3 regions of the Neptunicella sp. genome follow, and region 1 is predicted to be linked to each of the others. Evidence: predicted binding sites of a transcription regulator. Region 1 holds the regulator's gene; each other region holds the start of a gene.

What was found. The regulator FNR, encoded in region 1, switches genes on or off when oxygen is low (the NO sensors DNR and NnrR bind a similar motif). The targets are predictions, from matches to a motif close to TTGATCTAGATCAA.
Region 2: ACTD55_RS05440 (putative zinc-binding protein) is a predicted target of FNR. The motif match lies at 5,596-5,609, and genes of this name have one in related genera.
Region 3: trhP (prephenate-dependent tRNA uridine(34) hydroxylase TrhP) is a predicted target of FNR. The motif match lies at 2,582-2,595, and genes of this name have one in related genera.

Annotation. Positions count from the first base shown of each region.
Region 1 covers NZ_JBLWWF010000023.1:54,447-62,526, reverse strand. Annotated here, with positions in the region: gene ttcA (tRNA 2-thiocytidine(32) synthetase TtcA) at 1-295, opposite strand, end outside; gene uspE (universal stress protein UspE) at 396-1,328, opposite strand; gene fnr (fumarate/nitrate reduction transcriptional regulator Fnr) at 1,477-2,187, opposite strand; gene ACTD55_RS16510 (sulfite exporter TauE/SafE family protein) at 2,256-2,912, opposite strand; gene ccoS (cbb3-type cytochrome oxidase assembly protein CcoS) at 2,905-3,081, opposite strand; gene ACTD55_RS16500 (heavy metal translocating P-type ATPase) at 3,084-5,471, opposite strand; gene ACTD55_RS16495 (FixH family protein) at 5,468-5,956, opposite strand; gene ccoP (cytochrome-c oxidase, cbb3-type subunit III) at 6,023-6,979, opposite strand; gene ACTD55_RS16485 (cbb3-type cytochrome oxidase subunit 3) at 6,972-7,163, opposite strand; gene ccoO (cytochrome-c oxidase, cbb3-type subunit II) at 7,166-7,771, opposite strand; gene ccoN (cytochrome-c oxidase, cbb3-type subunit I) at 7,783-8,080, opposite strand, start outside.
Region 2 covers NZ_JBLWWF010000005.1:85,987-94,066, forward strand. Annotated here, with positions in the region: gene ACTD55_RS05415 (hypothetical protein) at 1-402, shown strand, start outside; gene gdhA (NADP-specific glutamate dehydrogenase) at 523-1,875, opposite strand; gene rnk (nucleoside diphosphate kinase regulator) at 1,918-2,313, opposite strand; gene ytfE (iron-sulfur cluster repair protein YtfE) at 2,740-3,420, opposite strand; gene norR (nitric oxide reductase transcriptional regulator NorR) at 3,580-5,106, shown strand; gene ACTD55_RS05440 (putative zinc-binding protein) at 5,113-5,520, opposite strand; gene ACTD55_RS05445 (NnrS family protein) at 5,643-6,845, opposite strand; gene ACTD55_RS05450 (U32 family peptidase) at 6,901-7,773, opposite strand; gene ubiU (ubiquinone anaerobic biosynthesis protein UbiU) at 7,779-8,080, opposite strand, start outside.
Region 3 covers NZ_JBLWWF010000005.1:118,045-126,124, reverse strand. Annotated here, with positions in the region: gene ACTD55_RS05595 (nitrate/nitrite transporter) at 1-885, opposite strand, end outside; partial or broken gene ACTD55_RS05590 (4Fe-4S binding protein) at 1,066-1,245, opposite strand; gene trhP (prephenate-dependent tRNA uridine(34) hydroxylase TrhP) at 1,251-2,525, opposite strand; gene moeA (molybdopterin molybdotransferase MoeA) at 2,861-4,102, shown strand; gene ACTD55_RS05575 (copper resistance protein CopD) at 4,139-4,582, shown strand; gene moaE (molybdopterin synthase catalytic subunit MoaE) at 4,920-5,366, opposite strand; gene ACTD55_RS05565 (MoaD/ThiS family protein) at 5,368-5,613, opposite strand; gene moaC (cyclic pyranopterin monophosphate synthase MoaC) at 5,606-6,088, opposite strand; gene moaB (molybdenum cofactor biosynthesis protein B) at 6,091-6,633, opposite strand; gene ACTD55_RS05550 (NTP transferase domain-containing protein) at 6,630-7,196, opposite strand; gene moaA (GTP 3',8-cyclase MoaA) at 7,198-8,080, opposite strand, start outside.

The DNA of each region.
Region 1 (8,080 bases):
CAACCCCAATAGTTTCTAAATACTCCGGAAGAACATGCTCAGGAAAGCCAGGTTGTTTTTGGTCGAGGTTGACAGCAATGATGTCAAAATGGATCGGGGCTAAACGGCGTAAAAAAAGCAAAATATCCAGCATGGTATAGCTGTCCTTACCACCAGATAAGCACACCATGACTTTATCTCCCTCTTCGATCATATTGAAATCAGCAATAGCTTGGCCGACACCACGACGAAGACGTTTCTGCAACTTATTGAAACTGTATTTTTGCTTGGCCGATAAGGCTTCAATTTGACTCATTTTTCTGTTTCCCCTAAACCCATTGGCCTAAAAATAGCGCGGCGGATTATACCTTAATTCGCACAAATTGAAATTCAGGGTTTACTCTGTAAATTGGGGATTAATTTTCCATTGGTGATTTAAAACCTTCAGGTTTAATGGTCAAAACATCACAATCCAGCGAGTCAATGACATGTTCGGCTGTATTGCCAATCAAGGCGGCTGAAATACCGGTTCGGCCAACCGTTCCAATAATCACCAATTCGGCATTAATATCCTTCGCAACTAACGGAATAGCCGTTTCAGGCAAGCCTTCACGAACATGGCTACAGGCACTATTAAAACCGTGTGTCTGACAAAACTCATTCATCGAATTGATATGATAATCTCGTACTGACTGGTTATAGTTTTGTGGATCAAATTCAGGGATTTCAATGGCAATATTAACCGGTGTACCGGGGTAAGCATTGACCAAATGTACTTTCGCATTTAACGTTTCGGCAAAATCCTTGGCGCACTTGGCTAATTTATTATTGAGTGATTGGTGTTCCTTATCTTCCGTACCGGCGCTCACGGCCGCGAGTATATTACCACTTTCTGGCCATTCCTGTTCTTTAACCAATAAAACGGGAGCAGGGCATTTACGCATTAGATGCCAATCAGTAGGAGTAAATACGACAGCTTTTAATACACCATGTTCATGAGTTCCTTTAATAACTAAATCATAATTGTGCTGGATCACTTCATGAATAATGCTTTCAAAGGGACGGTTGTGCCAAACCACCTTTAAATCAATGTTAATGTTATTGCTGTGATGATGTTGCTCTACGATCGATGTAAGCCACTCTGTTCGATCATCAACGACCGATTGACGCATAGATTCTCGTTCAGTCACTGACAGCATAGTGGTCATTTCATAGGAAAAATCGTAGATGGTTAATAAAGCGGTAATACTTGCACCGGTTTTATTGGCAATATGAATCGCCCGCTTGAGTGATTTCTGTTCTTCGCTGGATGGATCGATAACCGCAAGTAGAGTTTGATACTTGAGCATAATAATAACCTCCGACAAAATAAGTGAAATTACATCGCTTACTATCAGTTTATGCGTTGTCTAACCGTTCTGCCAGCGAAGTGGTAGATATATCAATAATTTAACGATAATTTAGGGGACATTGAGCTTAGGAAGAGCGGTAATAAAATTAATCAGACGACATTCCAAGCTTATCCCTTTCGTCAGACTTCAACGTAATTAATTTACCGTCGACATCAATTTTACCTTGCCGCTGAAGTTGACCTAGTAAACGACTGACGGTTTCAATGGATAAGCCCAAATAGTTGCCTATTTCACCTCGGGTCATACTTAACCTAAACGTATTGGGTGAGAATCCTCGTTGGCCAAAACGTTGTCCCATGGAGTTTAAAAAATACTCTAAACGCTCATTGGCTGAGTATTGGTTCAGAACCCGTGACATTTGTTGATGATGACAAAGCATACCGCTCATAATGCGATTAATTTGTTGACGAAGTTTGGGAAACACGTCGGCTAGATGATCCAGGGTATGATAGGGAATTTCACAAATCATCGATGTTTCGAGTGCTTGGGCATGACTTTGGTGGGCCATTAATTCCAGACCATCAAAACCAATAATATCCCCGGGCAAATGAAATGCGATGATTTGCTCTTCACCATTTTCCGATAAAGTAAAAGACTTAAATGAGCCTGATCTGACGGCATATAACGCCGTAAGGGGTTGATTAGCTTCGTACAGGTGTTGGTGCTTTTGATACGGACTTTTGCGCACCACAATATCATCCAGACGTTCAATTTCCTTACCCTCAAACGAATAAGGTAAACATAACTGACTGAAATGACATTGTTGACAACATAGGTTGTGCGTTGTTTTCTGCATATTCCCTCACAAATAATCTGAAACCATCTTCATTCCAGCTCAAAATGAATTATCAGAGAGGCTGAATATTATAGGGGTTTTAACAGAATAAGTATCGAAAAGCCTAGCATTAACACTGCCATGATCTGGCGGGTAATAGGTAATGCCAGATATTGTTTAAGTGTATTTCCCAGCGTACCCAATATTAACAAAGCGGGCAAGGTACCTAAACCAAAAAACAGCATGGTTAACGCCCCATTGACTGCTGAGCCACTTGCCATACTCCATACTAACGTAGAATAGACCAGGCCACAGGGTAACCAACCCCAAATAAGTCCATAAGGTATCACCGCTAGCGGTGTAGAAAAGGGAATAAAACGTTTACTGAGCGGCGATATTTGGCGCCAGAAAACGCCCCCTAATTTTTCAAGATGAGTTAATACTTTCCACCAGCCACCGATGTAACAGGCTAATAACAATAAAAAAATGCCGCTAAGCAGTTGTAACCAAACAAGTCCTTGATGCACCTGATGAGAGAATATTTCGCCCAGATAACCCGTTACTCCTCCAGCAATACTATAACTGGTAATACGTCCCACATTGTATGCCAGTATATAAGGTAGCGGATTAGTCTTAGATGGAATAGCAAAAGTGAAAGCGCCAACGATACCACCGCACATTCCAACGCAATGAACGCTGCCGGCAATCCCAACCAGTAACGCCGAGAGAAGATTGAGTTCAGTCATGCTTGCTGGTATCAGATTCCGGCTTTTTCAGGTCATCATCAAATAAAATACTATGGCCGTGACGTTCGAGATCTTCAAACTGATTTGACTTTACTGCCCAGAAAAAAATAACCAACGCTATCCCTACCAGTACAATTGTCAGCGGGATCAAGAAATACAGAATACTCATGGTTAATGGCCTTGATATTTTAATATTCGTAACGAATTCGTCACGACAATAACAGAACTGAGTGACATCCCCAACACCGCCATCCAAGGAGTTAATACGCCACTAACGGCGAGGGGCAGTACCAGCACATTATAACCTATCGCCCAGCCCATATTCTGCCTTATTTTGCGCTGAGTGACGTGGGCTATTTTAAGTAAATAGGCAATTAGATCTAACTGATTATTGAGTAATACTATATCAGCACTGTTTTTAGCCAGTTCAGAAGCACTACCCACGGCAATCGAAATATTGGCAGCAGACAACACAGGGCTATCATTAATTCCGTCACCAATCATTAATACGCTTTGATTCTGTTGCTGTAGCTGTTTTATCACTGCCATTTTTTGTTGTGGCGAGCAGCTAGCATGAAAGTGATTGATTTTTAGCTGATGGGCTAGCTGTTCAACACTAAAAGCATTATCACCACTGATAAGGTGGGTCTCAATCGCAGCTAAGCGCTCCAACAATGTGCTTGCTTGTGGTCTAAGCACGTCATCCACATAAAATACCGCTAGCAACTGGTGCTGATTGGCTAAAAAAACTCGCGCAGAGCGATACTGTTCGGGAATATCGTGCTGTATAAAATCAGCAGAGCCCACCTGATATTGTTCTTGGCCAATTATTGCACTTATGCCTTTGCCTTGTACTACTTGGATATTGTCACAGGGTAACAGGTCGATAACATGGCGAAATGCACTGGCGATAGGATGCTCGGAATGTTGTTCAAGACTGGCAATAATCTTCAATGCCTGTTCATCAGGCATTTTGGATAAATTAACCATTTTAAGTAGACGGAAGTGACCTTCCGTTAAGGTGCCTGTTTTATCAAAGGCAATACAATTAATGTGTTGCAAACCTTCTAGCACATCGGCTTTTTTAACTAATAAGCCATGGCGATTGAGATTCGCAATGGCACAAGTTAATGCCGTTGGAGTGGCTAATCCGAGTGCGCAAGGACAGGTGGCCACCAATACGGCAATCGTAATGTAAAAGGCCTGCTCATTGCCTTGTAATGTCCAAAATGTAAAGGTGGCAAGCGCAATGACTAGTACGGCAGTAACAAAATAGCGGGAAACCTTATCGGCCAATACCGCCAGCTTAGGTTTAGCCGCTAACGCGATTTCCTGTAGACGAACAATCTGACTGATTAATGCATGTTGCAAATCGGTTTCAACTTTTATTGTTAATACACCCGCATGATTTGTGGTACCACCGTAAACGGTATCGCCAGGCTGTTTACTCACGGGTTCAAATTCACCGCTTAACATCGATTCATCAACTTGGCTTTGACCTTGGGTAATAATCCCGTCAATGGGGATCATTTCGCCAGCACGCACCAGTATAAGCTGTCCAGGTTGCAGTTTTTTAGCCAGGCACGTTTGAATGTGACCGCTATCGCCAATCAGATTGGCGCTAACCGGCATATGTTTGATGATATTGGCAGACACTTCAGCAGCATGATGCCTGGAGCGATGTTCCAGATACCGGCTTATCAATAACAAAAATATAAACATAGCCACCGATTCAAAATACACCATGCCATGTTCAGTGAAACTGGCCCAGGCACTGGCACTAAATGCACCAATTACCGCTACGCTAATTGGCACATCCATATTAACGGTTTTATGTCGCAAGGCATTGAAGGCACTGCGGTAAAAGCCAAACCCGGAATACACCACCACCGGAAGGCAAAGAATGAGACTGATGTAATGGAAAAATATCTGGGTTTTAACTTCAATATCACCAAAAATGCCGAAGTAGAGACAAAACGCCAACATCATCAGTTGCATCGTCATAATCCCGGCCAATCCAAGACGCTTTAGAAAACGTTTATTTTCTTTCTGATAAGACGCTTCGTGTAAATCAGGTTGAAAGGGCAGTGCGTGATAACCTATTTTTTCAAACCCGGTTAAAATCTCGCTTAACGGCGTAATGGCATTGTTCCAGTTAACCGTAGCCCGACGTGCTGAAATGTTAACACTAATCTGATTGATACCTGGCTGCTGGCTTATTTGCCGCTCAATCAGCCACCCACACGCTGCACAACTAATCCCTTCAATAGTAAGTTGTATTTGTTGATGTTGTTCAGAGTCGGTTTCAACGAATTCTTGTTGCAGTTCGGCTTCATCAAAAATACGTAACTTTTCACGTATCTCATCATTTAGTGGGGAAGCCTTTTCAGCCGTTTCTGTCCGAAAACGATAATAATCTTCCATGCCGCCATCAACAATAGCTTGCGCAACGGCTTCACAGCCCGGACAACACATCGCTCTGTGCTGGCCTAATATAAAAGCGTTAAAATTATCGCCAGCCGCAATTGGCTGATCACAATGGTAACAAGTGGTCGTCATTCTGGGGCTAATGTGATCGCATCATTACTAGGTAAATTAATGTTCTCTTGGATTTTCCATAGTTTGTCAAAAGGGGTTAAGGTAATTTGCCACTTTCCTGCAATATCAGAACTATGTTCAGCTACGTAGAGTCCTGCAGCATTTCTTAACAGTTGCACATGGAAGTCCAGTTTACTTAGCGTAGCATGATGAAAGTCGAGTGATAATGCGGTTCCGTCCAGTGGGGTATTTGACTGTATTGCTACTTCGATACGGTTATTGATCACCGTTAACTTGCCTTGAATGCCCAACTCTTGGGCCTTGTGGATTTTAGCTAACTGAATGTTAATCCATTTACCTTCTTTATAATAATCATCAACCACGAGGGTATCTTCGGTATTCATCGCGATAAAAAACATATTAATGCTAAAAATAACCGCAATACTTGGCAGGATAATTAACACCCATGGCCAAAACTGTTTGTACCAAGGCTGGGGAGTATTCATTATGTTTGATTCTCATAAATAACCCCGTAAAAACGGGGTTATTTGTTGTTGAAATGGACGACGATATTATTGGTTATTATGTGATAAGCCATAAACATAGGCGCTAATCACATGTATTTTTTCTTCACCTAAAATATCTTTCCAAACAGGCATTACGCCATGACGACCATTAGTGACGGTTTCGGTAACGGTTCGTTCGCTACCACCATAAAGCCAGATATTATCGGTCAGGTTAGGGGCACCTGTGGCAATATTGCCTTTACCATCCTGACCATGACAAGCAGCACAAATAGCAAACCGGACTTTACCTTTGTCAGCTAACGCTTGATCAACTTTACGACCACTAAGACTCAGTGCATAGGCAACAACTTCTTTAACCCCTTGTTCACCCAGAGTTTCACCCCAAGCAGGCATAACACCCTGACGACCATTCATAATAGTCGTTTTAATTGCCGCTGCCGTCCCACCATGTAGCCAATCATCGTCGGTTAGGTTAGGGAAGCCCATTCCACCACGAGCATCAGAGCCATGACATTGGGAACAGTTTTGTAAAAATAATCGCTGGCCGATTTTAGCGGCATCAGGATCTTGCGATAAGGTTTCAATATCTTGCTTTGCATAAGCGGCAAATATCGGGCCATAGGTCTCTTTCGCATGCTCAAGTTCACGATCATACTGGACCACAAGTCCTTCTTCTTTGGCACGTTTAGTGGCCGCTTCACCTTCGGCAATACTTAGAATCCCCTGGTTAGAGCTCTTCCAGCCTAATAAACCTTGCCAACCACCTAAGCCCGGATATAGCAGTAAATAAATTAAGCCCCATACAATGGTGATATAAAATAAAATTTTCCACCAATGTGGCAAGGGATTGTTAACTTCAACAATGCCATCAAACTCATGGCTCATTTCTTTACCTTCTTCGACGCCAACCCAATTGGTCAAACACCAGCGAAGTAGTAGGTAGCAACCAATGATGGTGCCAAGGGTGATAACAGAAATCCAAATAGTCCAGAAACTACTCATGCTCAGATGACTCCCGATTTTTTTGATCCGGTTTGTGTTGGTTTGTAGGTTCGTCGTCAAATATTAAATTGGCCGCTTCATCAAAGCGTTTTTTTGACTTTTTACTAAAAGCCCAAGCAATAATACCAATCATAATGACGAGTAACGTTACCGTAAAAATAGAATTAGCTAATACCTTATCCATGGCTATTTCAGCGCCGTACCTAATGATTGAAGGTAAGCAATCAATGCCTCAAGTTCAGTCTTGCCTTTCACTGCGTCTTTAGCTCCAGCAATATCTTCATCGGTATAAGGCACGCCAAAATCACGAAATGTCTGTAATTTTTTGGCGGTTAATTCCCCGGTTAATACATTTTTTTCTAACCAGGGGAATGCCGGCATAATGGATTCCGGTACTACGGCACGAGGGTTATTCAAATGCACTTTATGCCATGCATCACTGTAACGTCCGCCAACACGGGCTAAATCGGGACCAGTACGCTTAGAACCCCATAAAAAAGGATGCTCCCAAACCGATTCACCCACAACAGAGTAGTGACCGTAACGCTCTGTTTCAGCACGGAAAGGGCGGATCATTTGAGAATGACAACCAACACAACCTTCACGGATGTAAATGTCACGTCCTTCCATCTGTAATGCGGTATAAGGCTTTAAGCCATCCACAGGAGTGGCTGTTTCTTTTTGGTACATCAAAGGTAATATTTCAACCATGGCACCCAAGCTAATGGTCACCATAATCAAGATGGCCATCAAACCAGCATTTTTTTCTATGATTTCATGATAATTTTTCATCACATTCTACCTTATGCTGTTTGCGTGTTAAGTTGCATATGTTCTTCCTTACCGCGAACCGTGCGATAAGTGTTGTATGCCATGATCAACATACCGGTAACAATAAAACAACCACCCAAGAATCGAACAAAGTAGAACGGTTTAGACGCTTCGATGCTTTCAATAAAGCTATAGGTTAAGGTGCCATCAGCGTTCACTGCGCGCCACATCATGCCTTGCATCACGCCAGATATCCACATGGCAACAATGTATAAAACCACGCCAATAGTCGCCAACCAGAAATGGATATTAACCAGTTTGTAGCTATAC
Region 2 (8,080 bases), on a different contig from region 1:
GTTTTCTGGGAAGATAAGTATTTTCAAGGACATCAAGTTGAACCAGCGATTGATGCTACAGGTCAAGCCATTCTTCAGTTTTTCACAACATGCGCTTGTCCCATTAGTATGTTAAGACTCGGGCGCTCTATGTCGTCACGTAATAGTGATCACGGCCCAATAACTTCAGACTCAATGGCAGTAAAGTACCTACTTACAGGAATGGAGTTTATCGCCAACAATCTTTATGACCAGAAAAAAGCAGTTGGAATGCGATACTACATGGATACCTTGGAGTTCAGGTTTGCCTGCGAATTATTGCTCTCATATAAGAATGAAATGAGATCCGAAAATATCTGTCCTGAAATTATTGATTTAATAATGGGTGTAGTGAAGAAAACATCCCACCACACCCTGCAATAGTTTTGATTTATATTGTTTAAATTTTATGAGTATTCCGGCTTATCGAGGTAATGAATCGAGTATCAGGATGACTCGCCACCAAAAAACTAGACCAACAATGTCTTTTTTGGTTAAGAAAAGTTAAACAACTCCTTGCTCAATCATGGCATGAGCAACGCGACGGAACCCTGCGATGTTGGCACCTAATACCAAATTATTAGGTTGACCAAATTCCCTTGCAGTATCGATTGTTGTAATAAATATATTTTTCATAATCTGCTGTAATTTTTGGTCAACTTGTTCAAAAGACCATGATTGCATACTGGCATTTTGTGCCATTTCCAACTGGCTTGTTGCAACACCACCGGCGTTGACTGCTTTACCAGGACCGTAAGCAATACTTGATTGAATAAATAAGTCAACGGCCTTCTGCGCTGAGGGCATATTGGCACCTTCACTCACCGTTTTGCAGCCATTATCTAGCAAGGTTTCAGCATCAGCTTCGGTCAGTTCGTTCTGAGTCGCACAGGGAAAGGCAGCATCGGCTTGATAACGCCATATTGCATGGCCGTCAGCAGGGTAATCAGATGTGGGGGTATAAACGGCATCAGGGTGATTATTCAAGTATTCTATTAAACTTCCTCGTTGCTGTTCTTTGATTTGCTTTACTAGCTTTAGATCGATGCCTTCCTGATGATAAAGCGTACCCGAAGAGTCACTACAACAGATCGGTGTGGCACCTAACTGGTATAGTTTTTCCATGGCATAGATTGCAACATTACCGGATCCTGAAACAAGGCATCGTTGTCCTTGTAAACTTTCTCCTCGGGCATTTAGCATGTGGTCTGCAAAATAAACTGCACCATATCCTGTTGCTTCTTTACGCACTAACGAGCCTCCCCAAAGCAGGCTTTTACCGGTTAATACGCCATCATAACGACCAGTTAGTCGCTTATATTGGCCAAACATATACCCTATTTCACGGGCTCCTACGCCTATATCTCCGGCAGGAACATCTGTCGTTGGGCCAATATGGCGGTATAGTTCGTTCATGAAGGACTGGCAAAAACGCATGACTTCATTGTCTGAACGGCCTTTAGGATTAAAGTTCGCACCACCTTTGCCGCCACCTATTGGTAGCCCGGTCAATGCATTCTTAAAAATTTGTTCAAACCCCAAGAATTTAATAATGCTGGCATTCACACTCGGATGAAATCTTAAGCCTCCTTTATACGGGCCTAACGCCGAGTTAAACTCGACTCGGTAACCTTTATTCACTTGAATATTACCACTATCATCCACCCAGGGAACCCTGAACATAATCTGTCGCTCAGGTTCAACCATACGTTGAATAATAGCTTGCTGCTGGTAGTTTAAATTGCTATCTAAAATCGGACTAATCGATTCTAAGACTTCTTCAACCGCTTGATAAAACTCTGACTGAGCAGGGCTGCTTTGTTTTAAATCTACAATGGTATTGTGAATATAGGCCACCACTATTTCCCTTATAAAATGTTATCGCGTTAACGTAATAAATCAGCTCAGTAGAGGTTTCTTCGAGTTGACTTGGATTATTTCTACTTGTTGTTCTCCTCGTTGAGTAACCCAACTAATATTTTGCCCCGTACTCAAACCAATTAAAGCAGAACCAATTGGAGCAAATATTGAGATACTGTCTTCATACAGGTGCATATCAGCCGGAAAACACAATGTTTTAGTAAAAACTCGTCCGCTATCTAAAATTTTAAAAGTGACTTGACTGCCAATTGATACAACATGGTCTGGCATATCTTTACTGTTCACAATATTGGCTCGAGCAAGTTCGTTTTCTAACGCTCGAACAAACTCCGCAGGTAACTTGGCTTTTTCAAGCTGTTCTTCCAATTCTGCTAAATCTGCAGAGGAAATTGTAATTTCAGGTTGTTGTTTCATAACGGGATCTCTCATGTTGCATCATAATGTCAGTTGTTTGTTGAATCTGGGATTTATTCAGTACTGTTTGAATTATCTATGAAATCCATTGAGCTGGTGCGATGTTGGCCTTTATCAGTTTGCGTTAAATAAACATGCGAAGCTCAACTGACGTAAGAGCAACACGCCTTGGTAAATCTGAAGTCCAGATGGCTGAATAGCGATAAAAACTATTATGTGAATATGTAATTGGGTTTGACAATAGATAATACGAGCCGGTCACAATCAATGCGACCGGCTTAAATTGGCAAGGTGAGTAGGATGCTCTTTATTGTGTTAACTATTGTCATAGGATCCTCAATTTGAGTGCTTGATAATAGCTCAGCTCAAAATAATAACAATAGTTTCACTGTACTACCGCATTATAAATTCGTGCAGTGTTAGATATTATTGACAACTACCACAACAGTATTGGTCACCATGTTGGGGCGGCGAGAATAAAATTTGATTCTCTAATAGAATGTGCAGCATCAAATCTTCTTTTAACTCCTTTAAACCAACATATAGTGCAGTCCATGTATTGCAAGCATCTTTTGGTAAAGTGATATTATTGGTTAAGTCATCGATTACCGCCAAGGCATCACCATGTTGCAAATGTTCCTCTTCCATTACACTAATAGGCCCAGAAGGATAAGTACCTCTGATTAACATAGGAAAGAGAATTTGTTCTTCTTTAATCATGTGACTTTCCAGTTCCTGATACATATCTTCTAAATGATTTGCCAGTCCTACAGGGCAGAATTCTTCATCGGTGTGAACATATTCGACTCGTCTTGCAAGTCTTATCAATTCGGGTAGTTGTACACGGTGACGTTGATGAAAACGAACGAGAATATGCTCTATTAGTTCTGCATTGGATACCTTTCTCCAGTCAGTATAATCAATAGGTTGCTGCAGCTCTGCAAAAGCATCCAGCAGTTCTTGTTCAGGCAAGTGGTGTTTAGCCAGTACATCACGCAAAATATGATCACCTCCACAACAAAAATCTAATTTGTATTGGTGAAAAACAGCGGTCGCTCCCGCAATGGACGTGGCGATATTGCCTAAAGACTGATCAAGTAGTGACATAGTAATTCCTAAAATTTAGTTGGGTTAAATCATTTCTAGTCACCTTTCGCAATTATCAGGCCAATACTACCCACTTTGATTTATATAGCTTTTATGACCCGTATGGTAAATTTAACCTAAATAATTTAGGGTCAAATGTACCAGTAGGTAAAAATAACCATGTTGAAAGAAAGTTTAATTGCAGATTTGGTTACCGACCTCCCTGCTGCTATAAGATTGCAGCGTTTAGTCAGCACTCTGGCGAACTATTTTGGATGCGGTGCAGTTGGGCTATTGAAACTAGAACACGAAGTATTAAAACCTGTAGCAATGTATGGATTAGCAAGCGAAGCTCAAGGTCGTCGCTTTATTGTTGCCCAGCATCCTAGATTAACAACCATTTTAGCAAGCCGTAATCCTGTCAGATTTGATCCTGATTCCGAACTACCTGATCCGTACGATGGATTACTGCTGGATCAGCCAGGCGAGGCATTACCCGTACACGACTGCATGGGGATCTCAATTTACATTGAGGGGCGCTGCTGGGGAGTGCTTACACTGGATGCGCTTCATGCAGGGAGTTTCAGCCAAACGACCATACTTGAGCTACAAAGTTATAGTCTACTAGTAGAGGCGGCTGTAAGAATGACTGAACTGGAACAGTCTAATCGCGATTTGCGTTTAAATCATCAGGTGAATGATCAACCATTTTCACCCACCAGTCAGCGCTATGAACTAATAGGACAAAGCAAAGCTTTGCAGCAAATCTTACAAGAACTAGCAGTAGTCGCGAATTCTGACTTGCCGGTACTATTGCTTGGAGAAACCGGTGTAGGTAAGGAGTTATTTGCCCGACAACTACATCGCAGTTCTGCACGAGCCAATAAACCACTCGTGTATATAAACTGTGCTGCCTTACCAGAAAACTTGGCAGAAAGTGAATTATTTGGCCATAACAAAGGCGCTTTTTCTGGTGCTCATAATGAACGCGCTGGACGGTTCGAAGCGGCAGATGGCGGAACCCTGTTTTTAGATGAAGTAGGTGAATTACCGCTAGTTGTGCAAGCTAAACTATTACGGGTGCTGCAAAACGGTGAAATCCAGCGGTTGGGCTCAGATAAAACCAAATTAGTTGATGTACGCTTAGTGGCTGCCACTAATCGTGATTTGAAAGAACAGATTAAAAATGGAGAATTCCGCGCTGACTTATACCATCGTTTGTCGGTTTATCCGCTGCCTATTCCTCCGTTACGCGAAAGAGTAGAAGATATACCTTTGTTAGCAGGACATTTTTTGGAATTAAATCGTAGCAGATTGGGATTGCGAGCTTTGCGTCTGGACAGTGAGGCAGAATTAACTTTACTGAGCTATAACTGGCCGGGGAATGTTCGAGAACTGGAACATGTAATAAGTCGTGCAGCAATCAAAGCATTAAGTCAGGGAGCTTCACGTAGCGACATTGTTACGCTTGGTTCGACACTACTAGACATAGATAGCCAAGTACCTGTAGCGACTCATCACGTTATTAACGAACCGTTACAGCAAACAGGGATTAGTTTGAAACAGGCTGTACAACAGGTGCAATTGCAAATGATTAAACGGACCTTAGAACAATATGATGGAAATTGGTCTCAGGCAGCTAAACAATTGGACGTGGATCCCAGTAATTTGCACAAATTGGCACAACGATTAGGTTTAAAAGCCTAGTTGAAATTAGTGAAATTTACTCCAAGAACATTGCCCACTTCTCTTTGTAGTACTTAGTACATCGTGATGTATGATTTTTAAAAGCTTGTAAGCATCATGTAAACTGTAATCTTGATGCTCAATTTTTTTATAACCCAATGACGTCAGTTCGATATGCCACTCCGGCGATACACCAATCGTTGACAATGTTTTTTTAACACACATTAAAGGACAACCATCAATGGCTAAGATCGGCCTTCCTGACTTGGCTATTCTGACTAGTGGTTTGACTTTGCCACCGACCCCTGCAATACAGGACATCTGCGCCGAGCCTTCCCGATCAAGAGTGACAGCTACATCATTGGCAAGTTGCGCTAAATTGGAACAACCGGAGCATGCATAAACTAACGTTTTCTGCCGACAATCAATTTTCATATCAAGTTCTCCCATGACGCCGAAGGTAATAATTAAGGGAGTAACGAGTATAAATACTGGGCTGCTAGTTTTAATTTGATACAAGTCAATATTAGAGACGCCCTACCACTTTAAGGGTAGGATTAACCTGGTCTGCCATCTGGCCTGGGTGTGGTTAAAATTGGGAAATAAACCAGCACATATAGCAAATACGCCACCACCCAAGTGATAATGCCGAATGTTAACCATTGCATGGTCAGGCTAGGCCAAATCCCTATCAGCAAAGTACGAATACCCGCTGCCAAAATAACCAATAAAAAAGCAAACGACATAATTGTTTTGGGCTTAATGATTCGGCCACTGTGACCCAATGATACACGGGAAATCATGCTTAAAATCATCAACCCCATAGCACCAGCTGTAAAAACATGAAGGGCAATGCTATTACTGATATTGGCTCCGGCATAGCGAGCGCTGTATAAAGCTAATCCACATGGAATAAACCAATAAGCCAAATGTAACGACCATAATAAAGGTACTTTCAACGTAATCCAGATTTTCCAACGTAAGCAACGTAAAGCGGTAAATAGTGCACTGATAGCAAACAAACCACTCATGACAACAGGAGGTACGTCATTATCCAACATAAAAAAATGTAATATAAAAATAAGCCACAATGATCCTAATGCAGCAATATCCAACCATTTGATTGCGGTAACTTTTGTCGTTAAGGTGCCATTGGCCGTAAACATAGGTAATACGCGCCCGCCGACAATGGCCATCAATAACGTTATCAACCAGACGGCATTTTGAGCACCTAACAATTGGATGTCATGCCGTTGAGTTGCAACGCCAAAATACATCATGGCGTTACAGAAAGTTAGCAACAACAACACGGGTACAAAAAACAGGTTACGCTGTTGTTTGGCTTGAATCAGAGGGCGTGCCAGTAATATGGCGCTCACAGGTAAAAAACTTAAGTCGACAGCAGCAACAAAGTATATCGACAGATTCTGACCAAATAACAATAACAGACGCCCGCTTAACCACAAGAGCGTAATAAAAAGCAGCGTTTTATTATGAGGGGCTCGCAGCCCGGTCCAGTTCTGAACAGCAGTCAGCAAAAAACCAATCACAATAGCACAAACAAACCCGAACAACATTTCATGGCTGTGCCAAAACAGGATATTGGCAAACGGGTAAAGTTGTATATGGCCGGTCAGTGCTAAGCCCCACAATGCCATAGCAATGACGCTAAATATCGCACCAAACAGGAACATAGGGCGAAATGCCTGGCGAAGTAAAGGAAACAATTTTTGTTCTGCTGCAAGATCTGTTATTTGCATCGTTAATTTCGTCCTGTTACGAGTAATAATGCTAGAAATCGATATTAATATCTCATTAAGCTGATACCATGCCAGCCAACTGTAGCCAATAACCGTTACTCTCCGTTGGGGACAACGGAATCGGGGCTTCACCGTCAATGTTGGCTTTAAATTTTGCTAGCCAATCAAACGTACCTTCAGGCTGAGGATTTAAACGAACAATATCAACATCGTTCCCCATATCTGGTAATTGATTAATCAAATTATAGCGATATCCTGATTGAGTCTGGATACCATTTAATACAAAAACAGAGGTTCCATCCTGACTTTTCACTTCCCTTCCTTGCGGATAATGGATACAACACAGTTCACATTGGTCTTTGCTACGGTTTTCCGATCGCGCGGTAAAACAGCGACCACTCCAAGCCAAAGGTAAGTGACCAAAAGCCAAGACCTCTGTCTCGAAACAATCTCGAATATCGCGAATAACACTTTTCGACAATAGTGTATGTAACCAGTATTGCGACAACTCTACCGGCATTACCCAACGCGTTAATCCCATGCCCACCAAGCGGCGCAGACTATGCTGGTTATAGCAGTTAATCGCGGCCCCAGCGACAAAAGGTAAAGCATTCTCCTGCAACATAGCGATAACACCAACATCATTGGCTTCCAGCAAAAATTCACCATTATCGACATACTTACGTAGCTCACGTAGCTCATTTGGGGCCTCAATCAGTGTCATCGACGATAAGCACACTTGTTTTCCTGCTTCGCGTAACATATGTGCCAAACGCATAAAATCATTAAATTTCAGTTCACGTCTTTTGCTACATACAGTTTCGCCCAAATAAATAATATCGATGTCAGATTCAGCGGCTTCTTCGTAAAAAGCCTGCATTTGTTGTTTTGGCCAAAAATACTGAACGGGGCCGAGTGAGAACAGCATAGTTTTTATTTCCATTTTCGGTGATAGGCACCCAATGTTGTTTGGCTCCCCTCAGACAATGATGAGAGAATATTCTGCCATTCTTGTTGTACAACAAAACGTTCCGGATCATTCTTTAATGCATCAATGGCAGCCCGCCAAACTCGGGTAATTTGAGCTACATAGGCAGGGCTACGCTGACGACCTTCTATTTTTAGCGAGCGGATACCCTCTTTATATAACACCGGTAATAAATCCAGTGTATTCAGGCTGGTAGGTTCCTCCAGAGCATGATATGTATCGTCTCCAACACTAAAACGCCCTTTGC
Region 3 (8,080 bases), on a different contig from region 1:
ACACAGTACTGATGCAATCAAGGTCCAGTACATAACCTTTCTGGCACCGTATTTATCTGACAGCCATCCCCCTAGCACCCTGAATAGAGAGGCGGGAACCGTATACAATCCTGCCACAATACCTGCAGTTGCCAGATCAAGATGATAAACCTCCATCAAATAATGCGGCAACCACAGAGCGAGCGCGACAAAAGCACCAAAGACGAAGAAATAATATAGTGAGAATCGCCAAACGCGGATGTCTGAAAGTGGTGCTAATTGCTCAAATAAAGGAATCGAATAAGTTTGTCTTTTACTATGTACAGGATCCGCTTTTGCAAAAAGAATAAAGCCAACACCCATACATGCCAGAACTAGCGCGTATATTTGTGCTGTTGCCTGCCAACCAACGGCTAACAAAAGGAAGGGGGCAACAAAACTTGTTAGCGAGGAACCTACATTACCGGCACCAAAAATACCGAGTGCGGTACCTTGTTTTCCCTGTTCATACCAGTTTGAAACATAGGTCACACCAACGATAAAGCCGCCGCCAGCTAAACCAATTCCCAAGGCGGCTAATAGCAACAGCGTATAACTGGAAGCAATACTTAATGAGTAAACCGCAATAGATGTGGTTAGCATCAACAAACCAAAAACCCAGCGCCCACCAAATCTGTCCGTTAATACACCAAGGAAGAGCCGACTAACAGAGCCAGTCAGAATAGGTGTTGCCATTAATAGACCCAACTCGGTATCAGATAACCCCAGCTCTTGTTTTAATTTGATACCCAGAATCGAAAAAATGGTCCAAACTGCAAAACATAGTGTGAACGCTAAAGTTGATAGCCATAATGCTTTTTTTTGTTCAGGAATGGATATTTGTCGCGTGTCGTTGATGCTTGTCATATGCGGCTCCCGCGTAATATTTACGTCTTAATATAAGCCGACAATTTACTAAGTAAAATATATAGGAAGAGGCAAGTTTTTAGTCAGATAATACCCCCTGTTAGGTAGCCCGGTTGAGCAAGAGAGAACAAGAATATGCGTTTCATTAGCTTCTTTGGGGGCTTATGGATTGGCAATTATATCAATGCAATCAATAGGACAGACTTTGATGCATGCGGGGTCATTATAAAATCCGGCACACTCTGTACAAAGATCATTAAATACCTTGTAGTGGTTGACGCCCATATCGATGGCGTCATTAGGGCACTCAGGCACGCACATATCACAATTTATACAAGCACTTCCAATAAACGCCACCACTATTTTTATTCCACCTTTTTTAATAACATCGCAAAACGTAAATTTGTTTTTAAAGGTAGTTTTACTTTCACCTGATAACCTGAACCCGGAGCCCGATCAATATCTCGGTGATGTATATCTTTGAGTGTATTGAGTTTGAAATTATGATTCCCATTAGGGGTCATTAAGATCAACATGTCGCCCGTTGAGAAACAGTTCTTTACATCTAACACTGCATAATTTCTAGCATCTTGTTCTCCAATGAATTCGCCAACCAGCAATTGCTGGCCAAAACGATGATTTTCAGAATAATTTTGCGTACTCTGAGGTACATGGCGCCGTAAAAATCCATCTGTAAAACCACGACTAGCCATTCCGTTCAACTCGGTTAACAGATTTGAGTCAAATGCTTTCCCAACTACAGCATCATCTATTGCTCGTCGATAAACTTGCGCAGTGCGTGCAACATAATAGGGAGATTTGGTGCGTCCCTCGATCTTCAGTGAGTGAACACCTATTTTGGTTAATGAAGCAATGTGTTCAACTGCTCGCAAATCTTTGGAATTAAGTATATAGCTACCATGCATGTCTTCATCCAATGTCATTAAGTCATCAGGTTTGGCTTGCTCTGAAAGCAATACGGGCGTTTCTCTGGGGTGGTACTGCCCTACATCGTCTGTTACCGAGTCGTATACCTGATATGACCAGCGACAAGCATTTGTACAGGCGCCTTGATTGGGATCTCGTCTGTTAATATAGCCGGATAACAAACAGCGCCCTGAATATGCCATGCATAGTGCACCATGTACAAACACTTCTATTGGCATAGAAGGAACATGACGGCGTATTTCAGCTATTTCTTCAATCGATAATTCTCGGGATAAAATAACGCGTTCAATTCCCTGTACTTGCCAAAATTTTACTGATGCCCAATTAGTGGTATTGGCTTGCACAGATAAGTGTAACGCGACTTGTGGGAAATGATGCTTCATAAGTAAAATCAGGCCGGGATCGGAGACAATGAAGGCATCTGGTTGGAGTGAAACGACTGAGTTTATATCGTCAATAAAATGAGTTAGTTTGCTATTGTGAGGTGTAATATTAATGACGACATAAAACTTTTTACCTAGTTTATGTGCTTCATTAATACCTATCTTGAGTGTTGTCAGATTAAATTCATTGTTACGCACTCTTAGGCTGTAGCGTGGTTGTCCTGCATATACAGCATCGGCACCATACGCAAATGCCATGCACATCGCTTTTAAACTACCCGCTGGTGAAAGTAATTCAGGTTTAAACATAGGGTAACACCTAAAAGAACAAAGTAGTTATTTTAGCGAACATCATTATTAAGAAATTGATCTACCTTAATTCTGGTTCATTTAACCATAATGCGAATTAACAGGGTTAAATTCGCAACAGATCTAATAGTCGTTTTGATACCACTTCGGAGATAGGGTGTTACCCCTTAGATGAAATATCTTTTTATTTATTGGCTTATTAAGCTGTTTCGAGTTGATATTCATACTCCGCAGTTTTCAGAGTTAATCAACGGAATACTTATCTATTTGGAAACGGTAAGAGTTCAAGAAATGATAATTTGAACAACAAACTTCTTAAAAGTGAGGTGATAACGATGGTTAGTTGTTGTGATGCGCCTGGCCTGATACCGATTGAGCTGGCAATGGAAAAAATTTGGCAAACTATCCAGCCGTTGACAGATGCTGAAATATTGCCGTTAGCTCAGTCGGTTGGACGGGTATTAGCTGAAGACATCTGTTCCCCTATTGATGTGCCTGGTTATGACAACTCGGCCATGGACGGTTATGCGTTGCGGATAGAAGATATAGGCAAACACCACAAACTGGCACAAATCGGTAAAAGTTTTGCTGGTAAACCCTTTCAAGGAAGTGTTGCAGAAGGACAGTGTGTACGAATTATGACCGGCGCACGTATTCCGCATGGTACCGATGCTGTGGTCATGCAGGAAAATACGCTAGCCGATAATGGCCTGATTCAAATACAAACACGGGTCAAACCGGGAGAAGCGATTCGGCGTCGTGGTGAAGATATTTGTCAGGGACAAAGTGTATTGAGTAAGGGACATAAAGTCAGTCCGGTAGACATCGGTTTGCTGGCCTCAATCGGTGTGATACATGTACCGGTATTTAGATTTGTTAAAGTAGCGATTTTTTCAACAGGCGACGAGTTGTACCAGCCCGGTGAAATTCTGCCCGAGGGTTGCATTTATGATTCTAATCGCCCCGCCTTGCAGGCTTTGTTACAACAAGCGGGAATGCAGGTAATCGATTTAGGTGTTATTGAAGATAGTCCTGACAGTATTCGTAACGCATTTTTGCAGGCCGACCAGCAGGCTGATGTGGTGATTACTTCAGGAGGAGTTTCGGTAGGTGAAGCCGACTTTACTCGCGAAATACTGGAAGAATTGGGTGATATTGCTTTTTGGAAGTTGGCGATTAAACCCGGAAAACCGTTGGCCTTTGGCCGTTTACCCAACAGCTATTTTTTTGGTTTGCCTGGCAATCCAGTATCGTCAATGGTGACCTTTCACCAAATTGCGTTACCCAGCTTGCAATTGCTCAGCGGTAAAATACCTACCCAGAGAACGCGGCTTAAAGCCAAAGCATCTGAATCATTTAGAAAGCGCCCCGGTCGTACTGATTTTCAACGTGGTATTTACGTGAAGGATAATCAAGGCAATCTAAGCGTCAGTCCGTTATCCAACCAAAGTTCCGGGGTGTTATCTTCTTTTTACCAGGCCAACTGCTATGTGGTACTGGAAAACGAACGTGGCCATGTGGCTGAAGGGGAAAACGTCATTATTGAATTATTTGATAGTTTGCTAAGTGCAGTCTAAAACATCGTTTTGGACTAAACGGGCCGGTGAGTAACAATGTACGACGTATTGTTGGTATTACATATTCTGGCGGCAACCATCTGGACTGGCGGGCATATTGTGCTTGCCACAGTAATATTGCCGAAAGTGCTCAGGACATGCTCACCCATGATGTTGCTTAATTTTGAATCTGCCTATGAGAAGATCGGAATGCCCGCACTGATTGTCCAGATAGTTACCGGCTTGCTACTTGCCTATTACATGCTACCTGATGTTCGCTTGTGGTTTGATATCAGCAATCCGCTAGCAAATGGAATTCTGGCCAAACTCAGTCTGCTTGCAGCAACGATAGGATTTGCATTGGATGCAAAGCTTCGAGTATTACCCAAGCTTTCAGAAAAAAGCCTGGTTACCATGGCTTGGCATATTATCCCGGTTACCTTGTTTTCTATACTGTTTGTACTTGTCGGTGTGTCTTTTCGTACCGGTTGGTTATATTAAAATTGTGGAAATCACAGAACGTTAATGATTTGGCCGGACAACAATTCGCCTAAAGTAACACATATGAAGACAAAAAAGATTGCAGCCAAGATACCTCTAGAAGTCAGTTCTCATCTCCACCCTGCTATATTCATAAATTTCCTGAATATTTTGGCATTGATGTACCATCCTATGAGCGGAAAACAGATAAAGTTATGCGAAAGTCCTGCAGAAGGTTCCGCTTACCTTAGATTCTATTCAGGGTTTTCGAAGGCCACATGCTGATAACTCAAATCCGTGTGAAGAGGACTGTATCCGCAAATATGTTTATCTATCTGTTTCTAATTTTTATAAAAAATTATTTCCAACGAGCAGCATAGTCATCATCTAAAGCTTTTGCTTCCACCCACACACCTCCTTGACTGGTAAGCTCTTTCTTCCATATTGGAGCACGGGTTTTTAAATAATCCATCAGAAATTCGCAAGCATCAAAGGCATCGCGGCGATGTTTGCTAGTTACACCAACAAAAACAATTTGTTCATTGGCCATTAGTTCGCCAACCCGGTGGATGATCCGCAGTTGGCCTAATGACCAGCGCTGGCGGGCTTGGCTACAGATTTCCATCAGAGATTTCTCGGCCATACCCGGATAGTGTTCCAGATTGACGCCGTTGACGCTGCCAAGGCTACATAGATCTCTTACGACTCCGGTAAAGATGACAATCGCACCATCGCCGTCAGCTGCTTTTTTTAATGCCTGGTATTCACCACCTACATCGAAGTCGGCAATCTGGATGCTTATCATGTTAGCCTCCGGTTACAGGAGGAAAGAACGCAATTTCATCACCATCATGAATACGCTGTTTTTCACCGCACAGGGTTTGATTGACTGCGGCCAGCACGTTGTGTCCACCAAGAACTTCCCAGTCGCCCCCTCGAGACGCTAATAATATTTTCAACTGCCCTACATCATGCTGTCCCTCGTATTCAAGGCGTAGGCCGTCACATTTCAGGCGCTCCCTGAACATGGCAAAAAATCGTATTTCAAGCATCTTCTCGCTCCCAATCACCATTTTTTCCTCCATACTTGGCCTGTACCTGAATACCGCCAATCTGCAGAGTTTTATCAACGGCTTTACACATATCAAACAACGTTAGTGCTGCTACACTGACGGCGGTCAGCGCTTCCATTTCCACTCCTGTATTCCCATGCACTTTGCAGGTGGCATAAATCCAGATACGGGAATTTGTGTCATCCAGTTCAAATTCCACCGATACTCTACTGAGCATCAATGGATGACAAAGTGGAATTAAATCCGCACAACGTTTGGCGCCCTGAATAGCAGCGATATGTGCCGTAGCAATAACATCCCCTTTGATTAGCTGTTGCTCCCTGATATTGGAAAGTGTTGAGGTTTGCATCCGTATGAACCCCCGCGCAATGGCTTTGCGTTGTGTCACCGCCTTAGTAGTAATATCCACCATATTCGCGTGACCTTGCTGATCCAAATGAGTAAAACTGTTCATACTCATGCCCGGCTTTTGCATTGTTCTAATTGAGTGCGTTTAAGATGGGGAACAAAATTGCAAGGGCCTTGTTGGCCATCTAACTGGGCGCAGATAATCCCTTTCCAGGCTGTGCCACAAGCACCGGGACTGCCCGGAAGACAAAAGATAATGGTGCCATTTGCCAAACCCGCCACCGCCCGGGACTGGATGGTTGAGGTACCGATTTCCTGATAGGAAATATAACGGAACAACTCGCCAAATCCTTCTACCTGCTTGTCAAATAATGGCAATATGGCTTCGGGAGTGGAATCGCGCTCGGTAAAGCCAGTGCCACCGGTGATCAGAATAGCCTGAACCTGTGGATCGGCTATATGCCTGGATGCCAATGCGCGGATCTGATAGATATCGTCAATCACTATATCTTTATCCATAATATTGTGGCCGGCCTCATTGGCACAATTGCATAGATAGTCACCTGAAGTATCATTGGCTTCGGTGCGAGTATCCGATACTGTTATAACGGCAATATTTAATGGCACGAATTGTTTGGCTGCATGACTCATAGCATATTCTCTATAATGGATTCAGTCTGACTAGCCTGCCATTCGGCAAGCGTATTAGTATTGGTTAAGGCATTCGGGTTTTTTAACGGTAGGTTTTGTATTGGGAAACCCGCGAAAAAACGCCCTACAGATAAATCCTGATCTGTGATCAGGGTATGGTATAGCGATGTCAGTAGTTCTGCTGGTCGAAAAATAAATACGGGTAAATTGTGTTTTTCATAGCGACATGATGTCTGTTGATTGAAACCTTCTTCAACCAGTTTATTTAGCATTTGAGAACTAACCAAAGGTAAATCGACCGGAAGCACTAACAGAGGTAATGTACTGGTTTGCTCTATTGCTGCATGAATACCGCCTAGTGGACCTTTGCCCATAAAAGTGTCAACAATGTGTTGTGGATTACCATCATTGCGGCTAATCATTACCTGTTTGGCACCAGTTTCGATTAAAATACGCCGACAACGCATCAATAACGTTTCGTTATTCACTCTGAGCATTGCTTTGTCCTGCCCCATACGGGACGATTTACCGCCTGCTAATACCAGGCCGTTGAAACAAAGCATATTACCCTCCCAACATCGCCAACTGGCGGGTTGCGCCGGTAAAACCTTGCTGTAGAGAATGACTGGCCAGTTTGGCTTTCATTAGTGTCTGTACGGCATCACAAGTAGCTTGAATATCGCCTTGTTGTAAATATGGCCGAATCGAAAACCCTTGTTCCGCAAACAAACAAAGATGCACATTTCCATGTGAGGACACACGCAAACGATTACAACTCTGACAAAAATCTTTGCTGTAAGGCATGATCAAGCCCACTTGACCTTGATAATCTTCATGGCGATATTCCAGTGCTGGTCCGGCTTGTTTGTCGCGGACAATCCTTTCCCAACCATCAGCAACTAATTGTTGACGAAGTGTTTCTCCCGCCACATGATTTCGACTAAAGAAATTTGCATTGTCTCCGGTTTGCATCAATTCGATAAAGCGCCAGGTGACAGGATGGTTTTTTAAATAGCTAAGGAAAAGATCAAACTCCTGCGTATTGTACTGGCGCAGTAACACGGTATTTAATTTGACTTTGGTTAATCCTGTTGCGATGGCGGCATCGACACCACACATTACGCGTTCCAGCATATTTTTGCCTGTAATGTCAGCAAACATTCGCGGATCAAGACTATCTGCACTAACGTTAACAGCGGTTAATCCGGCTGCGACAAAATCCTTAATTTTCCGGTCTAGGTTAAAGCCGTTTGTGGTCAGAGCAATTTGTTCAATACCTGGTGTCTGTTGGCAGATATGGATGATCTCGGTAAGATCTTTCCGCAAAGCTGGCTCGCCCCCGGTAATACGGATTTTACTGGTCCCCATGTGGGCAAATGCAGCTACCAGAGTTTTGATTTCATTTAACGTTAAATAATCTTTAGACTGATCGCAGTCGATACCATCC